Regions from separate parts of the Streptomyces sp. DSM 120436 genome, predicted to be linked through region 1. Evidence: riboswitches for the same ligand, from Rfam matches in the RefSeq annotation. Region 1 holds a riboswitch; the other holds the start of a gene.

Region 1 (5,889 bases):
CCTGTCCGGCCGCCGCGGTGCCAGCGCTCACTTGTATCGCCCCTCCGTACAACACCCAGCCGGCCAATGTCCCCTAGCTTAAGCCGACGGCCTCCGCCGGTCTGCGGTCCGTGCGCGGAAGGCGGGGAGCGGTCGGTGCGCGGAAGGCGGGGAGCGGCGCGTCAGGCCCGCTGGTAGAAGGGGCGGACCTTGGCGCGCAGCCAGTCGGCGACCGGGTCCTGGGCCACGTCGAGGACGATGAGGTTGACCGGCCAGCGGGCGGGGCTGCGGCCCAGGGCCCGGCCGAGGGCGTCCAGCGGCAGCGACCGGGGGTCGCCCTCCCAGTGCAGCAGTTCCACGCCGACGAACAGCACCGGGTCGGCCGTCTCGATGGCGGCGAGGCAGCGGCGGGCGGTCGCCACCACGCCGAGGGAGTCGAACTCCTGCGAGGCCGCGGCGAGGAAGTCCACCGGGTCGTCCTGCCAGTCGGGCTCGAACAGCCGGACCCGGCCGCCGCCCGACGGGCCGTCCAGCGGGGAGCGGCCGGCCCGGCACAGGTCGGCCACCGCGGCCGGCGGGAGCGGGACGGCGACCGTGCCGCCCGGGTTGACCACGATGCCGGCCTGCGGGGGCAGCCCGCGGGCGAACTCCACGGCGGGCGCGACGGTGCAGCCCATGTGGGAGCCGACGACCTGGCGGAACTGCTCCTCGGAGCTGAAGACCGGCACGTACGCCTGGCCGTCCAGTTCCATGGTGGGCAGGTCGAGGGGGCCGCTGTGCGGGCCGCCGCCGCTTGGCAGCGGCACCCACAGGAAGCTGCGGCCGAGCACCTCGACGATCCGGGGGCCCGCCGAGGGGACGCCCAGGGAGGCGGAGAGCGCCTCCTCCAGTTCGTTGCCGGGCCACCCGCCGTGCGGGTGGAAGTGCGTCCGGTCCGGGATGTCCGCCGGGAAGTCCATCTGTCGCCTACCGCCTGCCTGGTGCCACTGCTGTGGCGGAAAGGCTAACCGGTTCCCCGGTGAAGCCGATCCGGCGCAGGGCGTTCGCGGCGTCCCGGTCGACGAGCACCGCCGACGCGCAGCCCTCCGGCACCCGGCCGGCCTCCACCGCGTCCAGCAGCCGGCCGCACGCCGTGCGGTGCCGGCGGAAGGCGTACCGCGAGACGCCCCGGCCCCGCTCCAGCTGGCCGGCCAGGGCCTCCTGGGGCGTGACGTCCAGCAGCAGCAGGTGCAGCGCGGCCCCGCGGCGCCGGGCCTCGCGGGCCAGCCAGCGCCGGACCCAGGTCTGTGTGCCGCAGTCGTGCACGACGACCGGCCGGCCGGAGCGCAGCGCGCGGCGCAGCCCCGCGTAGTGGGCGAGCCGGACCAGCGGGCGGTACACCGCGTACGGCAGCGGGCGGGGCATGCGGCGGTCCCAGCGGTCGCGGGCGTCCTGGGAGTCGACGCGGGCGCCGCGCACCGTGCGCCGCATCAGCGTGGACTTGCCGCTGCCGGGCAGTCCGGTGACGACGACGAGGTCGCGGGGGCCGAAGAGCAGGGCGCGCGGGCTGCGGCCGGAGCGCTCGCGCAGGTCCTGGACGAGCGGGGCGGGCGCCGCGCCGCCGGCCCCGTCCGCGTGCTGCCGCGGCAGCGCGACGCCTGTGGTGCCGGCGTGCGCCGTGGGCCTGTTCACCGTGGTCGTCCTCCCCTGGGGCCGGATAAGGGGTCCGATCCCCGCCGTGTGTAAAGAGAAGGTAATGCCAGGTCGCTCTCGGTTCCGTGTTCTTCCCGATACAGGCCTGTCACAGCTCCCTGTGACCGAGCCTGCACGAACGGTGCACCCCCGGCAAGGGTCCCCCTGCCGGTGTCCGGCGATGCGTGCAATGATGTGCGCGCCAACTGCATACCGGCCGTTTGAATCCGCGCGGGAGAGTCCCCGGCACCGTGTGCCGCCGGGGCGCCGAAGGAGCAAGTCCCTCCCTTGAATCTCTCAGGCACCGTTACCGCGCGGGCGAGGCACATCTGAAAAGCGGGCCGCCGTCGCAGTGCTCCGGTGGCTCCACCCAAGGTGCAAGTCCTGACCGCCGTACCACCGGTGGTCATGGCGAACCTCTCAGGTTCCGATGACAGATGGGGAGGAAACGTCCTCGCCTTCCCCCACGCTCGAATGAACTCGCGCGGGAGGGACCCCCATCGCCTTGGGAGACCGACCGATGAGCAGTAACGAACCCCGCCGCACCGCGCTCGATGCCCTGCACCGGTCGCTCGGCGCGACGATGACCGACTTCGCCGGCTGGGACATGCCCCTGCGCTACGGCTCCGAGCGCGACGAGCACAACGCCGTGCGCTCCAGGGCCGGCCTCTTCGACCTCTCGCACATGGGCGAGATCACGGTCACCGGCCCGCAGGCCGCCGCGCTGCTGGACTTCGCGCTGGTCGGCAACATCTCGGGCGTGAAGCCGGGCCGCGCCCGCTACACGATGATCTGCCGCGAGGACGGCGGCATCCTGGACGACCTGATCGTCTACCGGCTCGGTGAGACCGAGTACCTGGTCGTGGCCAACGCCTCCAACGCCCAGGTGGTGCTGGACGCGCTGACCGAGCGGGCCGCGGGCTTCGACGCCGAGGTGCGCGACGACCGTGACGCCTACGCGCTGCTGGCCGTGCAGGGCCCCGAGTCCCCGGCGATCCTCAAGAGCCTGACCGACGCCGACCTGGACGGCCTGAAGTACTACGCCGGCCTGCCGGGCACCGTGGCCAAGATCCCCGCGCTCATCGCCCGCACCGGCTACACCGGCGAGGACGGCTTCGAGCTGTTCGTGAAGCCGGAGCGCGCCGTGGAGCTGTGGCAGGCGCTGACCGAGGCGGGCGAGGGTCACGGGCTGGTCCCGTGCGGCCTGTCCTGCCGGGACACGCTCCGCCTGGAGGCGGGCATGCCGCTGTACGGCAACGAGCTGAGCACCTCCCTCACGCCCTTCGACGCCGGTCTGGGCCGGGTGGTGAAGTTCGAGAAGGAGGGCGACTTCGTGGGCCGCGCCGCCCTCGCCGAGGCGGCCGGGCGCGCCGCGCAGAACCCGCCCCGCGTCCTGGTCGGCCTGGTGGCGCACGGCCGCCGGGTGCCGCGCGCCGGGTACGCGGTGGTGGCCGGCGGCGAGGTGATCGGCGAGGTCACCTCCGGCGCCCCCTCCCCCACCCTGGGCAAGCCGATCGCCATGGCCTACGTCGACGCGAGCCACGCCGAGCCGGGCGCCGAGGGCGTCGGTGTGGACATCCGCGGCAGCCACGAGCCGTACGACGTCGTGGCGCTGCCGTTCTACAAGCGGCGGAAGTGACACCGTCGTAGACGGCCCCCGGGCCGTCCCCGCGCGTCCGCGGGCCGGGCGCCCCACCCGTCCGGCCGCGTCCCGCGCCGTCCCCGTCATCAGCAGTTTCCCGCGTACAGGAGAATTCCAGCCATGAGCAACCCCCAGCAGCTGCGCTACAGCAAGGAGCACGAGTGGCTGTCGGCCGCCGAGGACGGCGTGTCGACGGTCGGCATCACGGAGCACGCGGCAAACGCGCTCGGCGACGTGGTCTTCGTCCAGCTCCCCGAGGTCGGTGACACGGTGAGCGCGGGCGAGACCTGCGGCGAGCTGGAGTCCACCAAGTCGGTCAGCGACCTGTACTCCCCCGTCTCCGGCGAGGTCACCGAGATCAACGAGGACGTGGTGAACGACCCGGCGCTGGTCAACTCGGCCCCCCTCGAGGGCGGCTGGCTGTTCAAGGTGCGGGTCACCGACGAACCGGCCGACCTGCTGTCCGCCGCCGAGTACGACGCGTTCATCGCGGGCTGAGGAGCCGTAGCCGCATGTCGCTTCTGAACACGTCCCTGCACGAGCTCGACCCGGCGGTGGCCGCCGCGGTCGACGCCGAGCTGCACCGGCAGCAGTCCACCCTCGAGATGATCGCCTCGGAGAACTTCGCCCCGGTCGCGGTCATGGAGGCCCAGGGCTCGGTCCTCACCAACAAGTACGCCGAGGGCTACCCCGGCCGCCGCTACTACGGCGGCTGCGAGCACGTCGACGTGATCGAGCAGATCGCCATCGACCGGGTGAAGGAGCTGTTCGGCGCCGAGCACGCCAACGTCCAGCCGCACTCGGGCGCCCAGGCCAACGCTGCCGCGATGTTCGCGCTGCTCAAGCCGGGTGACACGATCATGGGTCTGAACCTCGCGCACGGCGGGCACCTGACCCACGGCATGAAGATCAACTTCTCCGGCAAGCTCTACGACGTGGTCGCCTACCACGTGGGCGACGACGGCCGGGTCGACATGGCCGAGGTCGAGCGGCTGGCCAAGGAGAGCAAGCCGAAGCTGATCGTGGCCGGCTGGTCGGCGTACCCGCGTCAGCTCGACTTCGCCGCGTTCCGCCGGATCGCGGACGAGGTCGGCGCGTACCTGATGGTCGACATGGCGCACTTCGCCGGTCTGGTCGCCGCGGGCCTGCACCCCAACCCGGTGCCGCACGCCCACGTGGTGACCACCACCACGCACAAGACCCTGGGCGGTCCGCGCGGCGGTGTGATCCTCTCGACGGCCGAGCTGGCCAAGAAGATCAACTCCGCGGTGTTCCCGGGCCAGCAGGGCGGCCCCCTGGAGCACGTGGTCGCCGCCAAGGCGGTCGCCTTCAAGGTCGCCGCGAGCGAGGAGTTCAAGGAGCGCCAGCGCCGCACCCTGGAGGGCGCCCGCATCCTGGCCGAGCGTCTGGTGCAGGGCGACGCGAAGGCCGCGGGCGTCGACGTGCTGTCCGGCGGCACGGACGTGCACCTGGTCCTGGTGGACCTGCGGAACTCGGAGCTGGACGGGCAGCAGGCCGAGGACCGGCTGCACGAGGTCGGGATCACGGTCAACCGCAACGCGGTCCCGAACGACCCGCGCCCGCCGATGGTCACCTCGGGTCTGCGCATCGGCACGCCCGCCCTCGCCACCCGCGGCTTCACGGCCGAGGACTTCGCCGAGGTCGCGGACGTGATCGCCGAGGCGCTGAAGCCGTCCTACGACGCCGAGGCGCTGCGGGGCCGGGTCGCGGCGCTGGCCGCGAAGCACCCGCTGTACCCCGGTCTGCGGTAACTTCATCCGCTTTTTGTACGGATGTACGGGGCATCGCGCACACTGGGTCGGTGGGCGCGGTGCCCCGCACCATGCCCCGCATGAACGATTCACCCACGCTCTCGACCCACTGAACCGCCCTTCCCCCGGTGGACAGCGCCGTCCGCCGAACCTTGAGGAGTCCTCCCGTGGCCATCTCGGTCTTCGACCTGTTCTCGATCGGCATCGGCCCGTCCAGCTCGCACACGGTCGGCCCGATGCGGGCGGCCCGGATGTTCGCCCGGCGGCTGCGCAACGAAGACCTGCTGGAGTCCGTCGCCTCGGTGCGGGCCGAGCTGTACGGCTCCCTGGGCGCCACCGGGCACGGACACGGCACGCCCAAGGCGGTGCTGCTCGGCCTGGAGGGCGACTCGCCGCGCACGGTGGACGTGGAGTCGGCCGACGAACGGGTGGAGAAGATCAAGGACGGCGGCCGGATCCGCCTGCTGGGCGAGCACGAGATCGGCTTCTCCTTCGACGACGACCTGGTGCTGCACCGCCGCAAGGCGCTCCCCTACCACGCCAACGGCATGACGCTGTGGGCGTACGACTCCTCCGGCGCGGAACTGCTGACGAAGACGTACTACTCGGTCGGCGGCGGCTTCGTCGTCGACGAGGACGCGGTGGGCGCGGACCGCATCGTGCTCGACGACACCGTGCTGAAGTACCCCTTCCGCACCGGTGACGAGCTGCTGCGCCTGACCAAGGAGACCGGCCTGTCGATCTCCGCGCTGATGCTGGAGAACGAGCGCGCCTGGCGGACCGAGGAGGAGATCCGCGCGGGGCTGCTGGAGATCTGGCGCGTGA
Region 2 (5,889 bases), on a different contig from region 1:
CTCGTGCACCGCCGCGCAGATGTCGGCGACGTGCTCCTCGAACACGCCGTGCGTCGACGGGTAGGTGATCATCAGTACCGCCAGCTGGTCGCGGTACTGCTCGATCTTGGCGCGCAGGTCCTCGACGTCGACCTCGCCGTCGTCGGCGGTCTTGACGACGACGACCTTCATGCCGGCCATGACCGCGCTGGCCGCGTTGGTGCCGTGCGCGGAGGACGGGATGAGGCAGACCGTGCGCTGATCGTCGCCGTTGGCGCGGTGGTAGCCGCGGACGGCGAGCAGTCCGGCCAGCTCGCCCTGGGACCCGGCGTTGGGCTGGAGGGACACCTTGTCGTAGCCGGTGACCTCGGCGAGCCGCTCCTCCAGCTCACGGATGAGCGTGAGGTACCCGGCGGCCTGCTCGGCGGGCGCGAAGGGGTGCAGCTGTCCGAACTCGGGCCAGGTGACCGGCTCCATCTCGGTGGTCGCGTTGAGCTTCATGGTGCAGGAGCCCAGCGGGATCATGCCGCGGTCCAGCGCGTAGTCGCGGTCGGCGAGGCGGCGCAGGTAACGCAGCATGGCCGTCTCGGAGCGGTGCTGGTGGAAGACCGGGTGGGTCAGGAACTCGTCGGAGCGCAGCAGCGCGTCCGGAAGGGCGTCCCGCGCGGCGGCGTCCAGGGCCTCGACGTCGGCCTCGACGCCGAAGGCGCGCCACACGGCGGTGAGCTGGTCGCGGGTGGTGGTCTCGTCACAGGCGACGGAGACGGTGTCGGCGTCGACGAGACGCAGGTTCACACCGCGGTCGCGGGCGGCGGCGACGACCTCGGCGGCCCGCCCGGCGACCCGCACGGTGAGGGTGTCGAAGTAGGAGCCGTGGACGACCTCGGCGCCGCCGGAGCGCAGCCCCTCGGCGAGGATCGCGGCGTAGCGGTGGGTCCGGCGGGCGATGGTCCGCAGGCCGTCGGGGCCGTGGTGGACGGCGTACATGCCGGCCATGACGGCGAGCAGCACCTGCGCGGTGCAGATGTTGCTGGTGGCCTTCTCGCGGCGGATGTGCTGCTCGCGCGTCTGCAGCGCCAGACGGTACGCCTTGTCGCCGTCGGCGTCGACGGAGACGCCGACGAGGCGACCGGGCAGGCTTCGGGCCATCTTCTCCTGGACGGCCATGTAGCCGGCGTGCGGTCCGCCGAAGCCCATCGGGACGCCGAAGCGCTGCGTGGTGCCGACCGCGATGTCCGCGCCCAGCTCGCCGGGGGACTTCAGCAGGGTGAGGGCGAGCAGGTCGGCGGCGACGGTGACGAGCGCGCCCCGCTCGTGCGCCTGGTCGATGACCGGCTTGATGTCCCGGACGGCACCGGAGGCACCCGGGTACTGGATCAGGACGCCGTTGATCTCACGGCCGTCGAGCTCGGCGGGGATGCCGTCGGCCAGGTCGGCGACGACGACCTCCACGCCGGTCGGCTCGGCGCGGGTCTCGATCACGGCGATGGTCTGCGGCAGGGCGTCCGCGTCGACCAGGAACAGGCCCTTCTTGTTCTTCCCCATGCGCCGGGACAGCGCCATCGCCTCGGCGGCGGCCGTGCCCTCGTCGAGCAGGGAGGCGCCGGAGGTGGGCAGACCGGTGAGGTCGGCGACCATCGTCTGGAAGTTCAGCAGCGCCTCGAGCCGGCCCTGCGAGATCTCCGGCTGGTACGGCGTGTAGGCCGTGTACCAGGCGGGGTTCTCCATCACGTTGCGCAGGATGACGGGCGGGGTGAAGGTGCCGTAGTAGCCCAGGCCGATCATGGAGCCGAGCACCTGGTTGCGGCCGGCGAGGGCGCGCAGCTCGGCGAGCACCTCGGCCTCGCTCCGGGCGCCGGGCAGGTCCAGCGCGTCGGCGTTCTTGATCACGTCGGGCACGGCGGCGGCGGTCAGCTCGTCGAGCGAGCCGTAGCCCACCTGGGCCAGCATCTTCGCCCGGGCCTCGTGATCGGGGCCGATGTGGCGCTGCTCGAAGGGGATTCCCTGTTCGAGCTCGGAGAGCGGGGTACGGGGGGCAGTCATTGAGGAGGCCTCCTGGTCCGACGACCTTCGAGGGGCACCACGGCGCAGGTGCCCGGACGGCCTCCCCCTCTGTCATCTCAACCTGAGAGTTTCACCGGGACGCCGCGGGCGGTCCGGTTTTCACCGTCGGTGAGAGCGGAAGCCGTCGACACCCGCCCTGCTTTCCAGAGTGACCTCGTCCGTGCGGTACGTGTGCCTGAGAGATTCCGGGGAGGATTTGCTCCTTCGGCGCCTCCGGTGGTGCCTGGAGGACTCTCCCGCACGGGGTCAGCGGCCGTTGCCAGCGTACCAGCGGGGCCCCGACCCGTACTTTCGAGTGGCCGTTCCGCCGATTGTGCCTTTTTGTTGTGCTATCGCATGAGTTCGCGTCGAGTGGAGGGCCCGTGCAGACCGACATCGACCCGCGTCACCTCATCGGCCGCAAGGCGTACGACCGCAACGGCACCCGGATCGGCACGATCGACGAGGTCTACCTCGACGACGCCACCGGCGTGCCCGAATGGGCCGCGATACGCACCGGCCTGTTCAGCCGGGACGCCTTCGTGCCCCTGGAACCCAGCGAGCTGATCGACGGGGCGCTGCACGTGCCGTTCGAACGGTCCCTCATCAAGGACGCCCCCGACTTCGGCGTCGGCCGCCACCTGTCCCCGGAGCAGGAGCTCCAGCTCTACCACCACTACGGCCTGGACGTGGGCTCCCCTCCCCCGCTCCCCGACCGCGACTTCGGCAAGCTGGCGGGCCAGGAGGAACGCGGTTGACGCCACCGGGGGCGGCGGTCCCGTGAACCCTGTGCCGGGCCGGCCCGGAGCCCCGGCTCCCCTCACCCGGCCGGGCCACGGATGCGGCCGGAAGCACCGGGGCCGTGTGTGTCCGGCTCCCACGCCACCGCCACGAGCCGGGGCCCACCGCCCCGGCCGCGGGGCTCGCCGGGCCGCGCATCCTCAGGAAGCGCGGCCCCTGACCGCGAGCGGCACGGCGACTAGGCCCCCGCCTCGGTCACGCCCGGCGCTCCCTCGGGCCGGCGGCACCGGATGCACCCGGGCCGGGGCCACAGACGCCGGCAGCCGCCCCCCGACCGTCACGGCCCCCTCCATCCAAGCGCCCGGCGCACCGGACCCCGCTCCCTCGGGGGCACGACCCGGTGAACCGCGAACGTCACCGGCAACCGCGCCCCGTCCCCTCGGCCACGCGCGGCGGCCCTTCCACGAGCCGCAGCGGACCCGTCCAGCCCACGGGCCACGAATTGCCGTCTCCCGGCGACCGTCACCCATCCCGCACCCCAGCCGCCGGCCCCACCGTGACCGTCACGGCGACTGCGCCTCCGCCCCTTCCGCCAGCGGTGGTGGACTCGCCCAGCTCACGGACCGCACCTTGCCGCCTCCCCGCGACCGTCACCCATCCCGCACCCCAGCCGCCGGCCCCACCGTGACCGTCACGGCGACTGCGCCTCCGCCCCTTCCGCCAGCGGTGGTGGACTCGCCCAGCTCACGGACCGCACCTTGCCGCCTCCCCGCGACCGTCACCCATCCCGCACCCCAGCCGCCGGCCCCACCGTGACCGTCACGGCGACTGCGCCTCCGCCACCCCCGCCGCCTCGGCCACACCCGGTGGCCCCTCCACCAGCGGCAGCGGATCCGCCGGTTCCAATGCCGGATCGTCGCCCCGGAACGTCTTCACGCGGCCCGGCGCCGAGCCGGGTGTCTCGAAGCGGACGGTCACCCGGCCCAGCCCGCTGCCCTGCACCCACCCGTGCCCGTACTCCGCGTGCCGGACGTCGTGTCCGGCGGGCCAGTGCCGCTCGGCGGGGGTCTCCGGGCGCGTCTCGGGCGCGGCCTCGGGCTCCTCGCCCTCCGGTGCCTCCTCCCCCGCGCCCGTGGTGCCCGCCGCCTGGGCGAACAGGTCCTCCTGCGTGTAGTCGGCCAGCCCGCTGACCCCGACGCCGAGGAGCCGTACGCCGCCCGTGGTGTCCACCGAGTCCAGCAGCCGTGCCGCCGCCTCCCGGACGACCGCCGGGTCGTCGGTGGGGCCCCGCAGCGTTTCTGACCGGGTCAGCGTCGAGAAGTCGTACCGCCGCACCTTCAGGACGATGGTGCGTCCGGAGAGTCCCGCGCCGCGCAGCCGGCGCACGCAGCGGTCGGCGAGCCGCTTGACCTCCAGTCCGACCCGCACCCGGTCGTGGATGTCCACGTCGTAGGTGTCCTCGACGGACACCGACTTCGTCTCCCGCTCGGCGACGACGGGCCGGTCGTCGCGGGCCAGCGCCATCGCGTACAGCGTGTGCCCGTGGGCCTTGCCCAGCAGCCGCACCAGTTCGTCCTCGCCCGCCTCGGCGATCTCGCCGACCGTGTGGATGCCCGCCCGCCGCAGATGGTCACCGGTGGCGGGGCCCACGCCCGGCAGGACCCGCACCGGCATCGGTTCGAGCATCGCCCGCTCCGTCCCGGGCTCGATCACGACCAGCCCGTCCGGCTTCGCCTGCTCCGACGCGATCTTCGCCAACATCTTGGAGGCGGCGAGCCCCACCGAGCCGGTCAGCCCCGTGACCGCCCGGATGTCGGCGCGCAGCTTCGCGCCGGCCAGCCGCGCCGACCGCTCGTCCCACGCCGCGCCTCCGGCCTCCAGGTCCACGAAGGCCTCGTCGAGGCTGAGCGGCTCCACCAGGGGCGACAGGGCCCGCAGCAGCGCCATCACCTGGTCGCTGATCGAGCGGTACAGCGCGAACCGGGGCACCAGGTACGCGGCGTTCGGCGCGAGCCGGCGGGCCTGGGACATGGGCATCGCGGAACGGACGCCGAAGACGCGGGCCTCGTAGGAGGCGGTGGCGACCACGCCACGGGGTCCGAGCCCGCCCACGATCACGGCCTTGCCGCGCAGACTCGGTTTGGACGCCTGCTCCACCGAGGCGTAGAAGGCATCCATGTCGAGATGCAGGATCGTGGGAGCGGATCTCACGTCCCCGATGCTGCCCTACGCCACTGACAACGTGCTCGTCGGGTGGGCGCCGCGCGGCGCCGGCTCAGACCGCCCGGTTCCTGCGCCGGGCCAGCTCGTCCATCGGGTTGTGGCCGATCAGGGTCTCACCCGTGTCGACGCGCTCGCCGTGGAGCTGCGACAGCGCGCTCTCGACGTCGCGCCACACCACGCCCACGGCGATGCCGAAGACGCCCTGGCCGCCCTGGAGCAACGCGTGGACCTCGTCGGGCGAGGTGCACTCGTAGACCGTGGCGCCGTCGCTCATCAGCGTCATGCGTTCCAGGTCGCTGAAGCCCCGTTCACGCAGGTGCTGGACGGCGGTGCGGATGTTCTGCAGGGACACGCCCGTGTCCAGGAACCGCTTGACGATCTTCAGCACGACGACGTCGCGGAAGCTGTACAGCCGCTGCGTGCCGGACCCGTGGGCCGGGCGCACGCTCGGCTCGACCAGGCCCGTACGCGCCCAGTAGTCGAGCTGGCGGTAGGTGATGCCGGCCGCGGCGCACGCTGTGGGCCCGCGGTAGCCGATCTCCCCGGTCGCCATGGCCGCCGCCCCTCCGCCGCTCGGCACAGCCGTCGGCCGCTGCGGAGCGGGATCGATCGCACCACCACGCGCGGGATGGCCCCCGCCCGAGCGGAGCGGAGAGCTCTGGGGAGGATACGGCCCGCCCGCCCCGAAAACGCGTCCGGGGGCACCCCCAGCCGTACCGTCGCCGCTGCTTCTCACGCCGACCTCCGTCCTTGACCTGCCTCCTCGACGGTAGGCAGTCACCAAGGGTGCGTCAACGATCGCCACACTCGGCACGCCGAGTGATAATCACCCTAAGAGTGGTTTCCCGTGCCCCACCGCGGGGAAAGGCTAGCCGAATGCCCACGGCGCGGGCCGCGACCGCG

What was found. Region 1 has a riboswitch for glycine ahead of gcvT (glycine cleavage system aminomethyltransferase GcvT). Riboswitches for the same ligand answer to the same signal wherever they lie in the genome.
Region 2: another riboswitch for glycine. It lies ahead of gcvP (aminomethyl-transferring glycine dehydrogenase); the one in region 1 lies ahead of gcvT (glycine cleavage system aminomethyltransferase GcvT).

Annotation. Positions count from the first base shown of each region.
Region 1 covers NZ_JBSKBS010000001.1:2,818,222-2,824,110, reverse strand. The annotation lists gene ACWH4W_RS12905 (enhanced serine sensitivity protein SseB C-terminal domain-containing protein) at 1-31, opposite strand, end outside; gene ACWH4W_RS12900 (enhanced serine sensitivity protein SseB) at 162-938, opposite strand; gene ACWH4W_RS12895 (AAA family ATPase) at 946-1,650, opposite strand; glycine riboswitch at 1,873-1,973, shown strand; glycine riboswitch at 1,974-2,097, shown strand; gene gcvT (glycine cleavage system aminomethyltransferase GcvT) at 2,171-3,289, shown strand; gene gcvH (glycine cleavage system protein GcvH) at 3,413-3,790, shown strand; gene glyA (serine hydroxymethyltransferase) at 3,805-5,064, shown strand; gene ACWH4W_RS12875 (L-serine ammonia-lyase) at 5,232-5,889, shown strand, end outside.
Region 2 covers NZ_JBSKBS010000002.1:942,930-948,818, forward strand. The annotation lists gene gcvP (aminomethyl-transferring glycine dehydrogenase) at 1-2,022, opposite strand, end outside; glycine riboswitch at 2,197-2,292, opposite strand; gene ACWH4W_RS26295 (PRC-barrel domain-containing protein) at 2,406-2,780, shown strand; gene ACWH4W_RS26300 (DNA polymerase IV) at 3,583-4,974, opposite strand; gene ACWH4W_RS26305 (MerR family transcriptional regulator) at 5,039-5,722, opposite strand.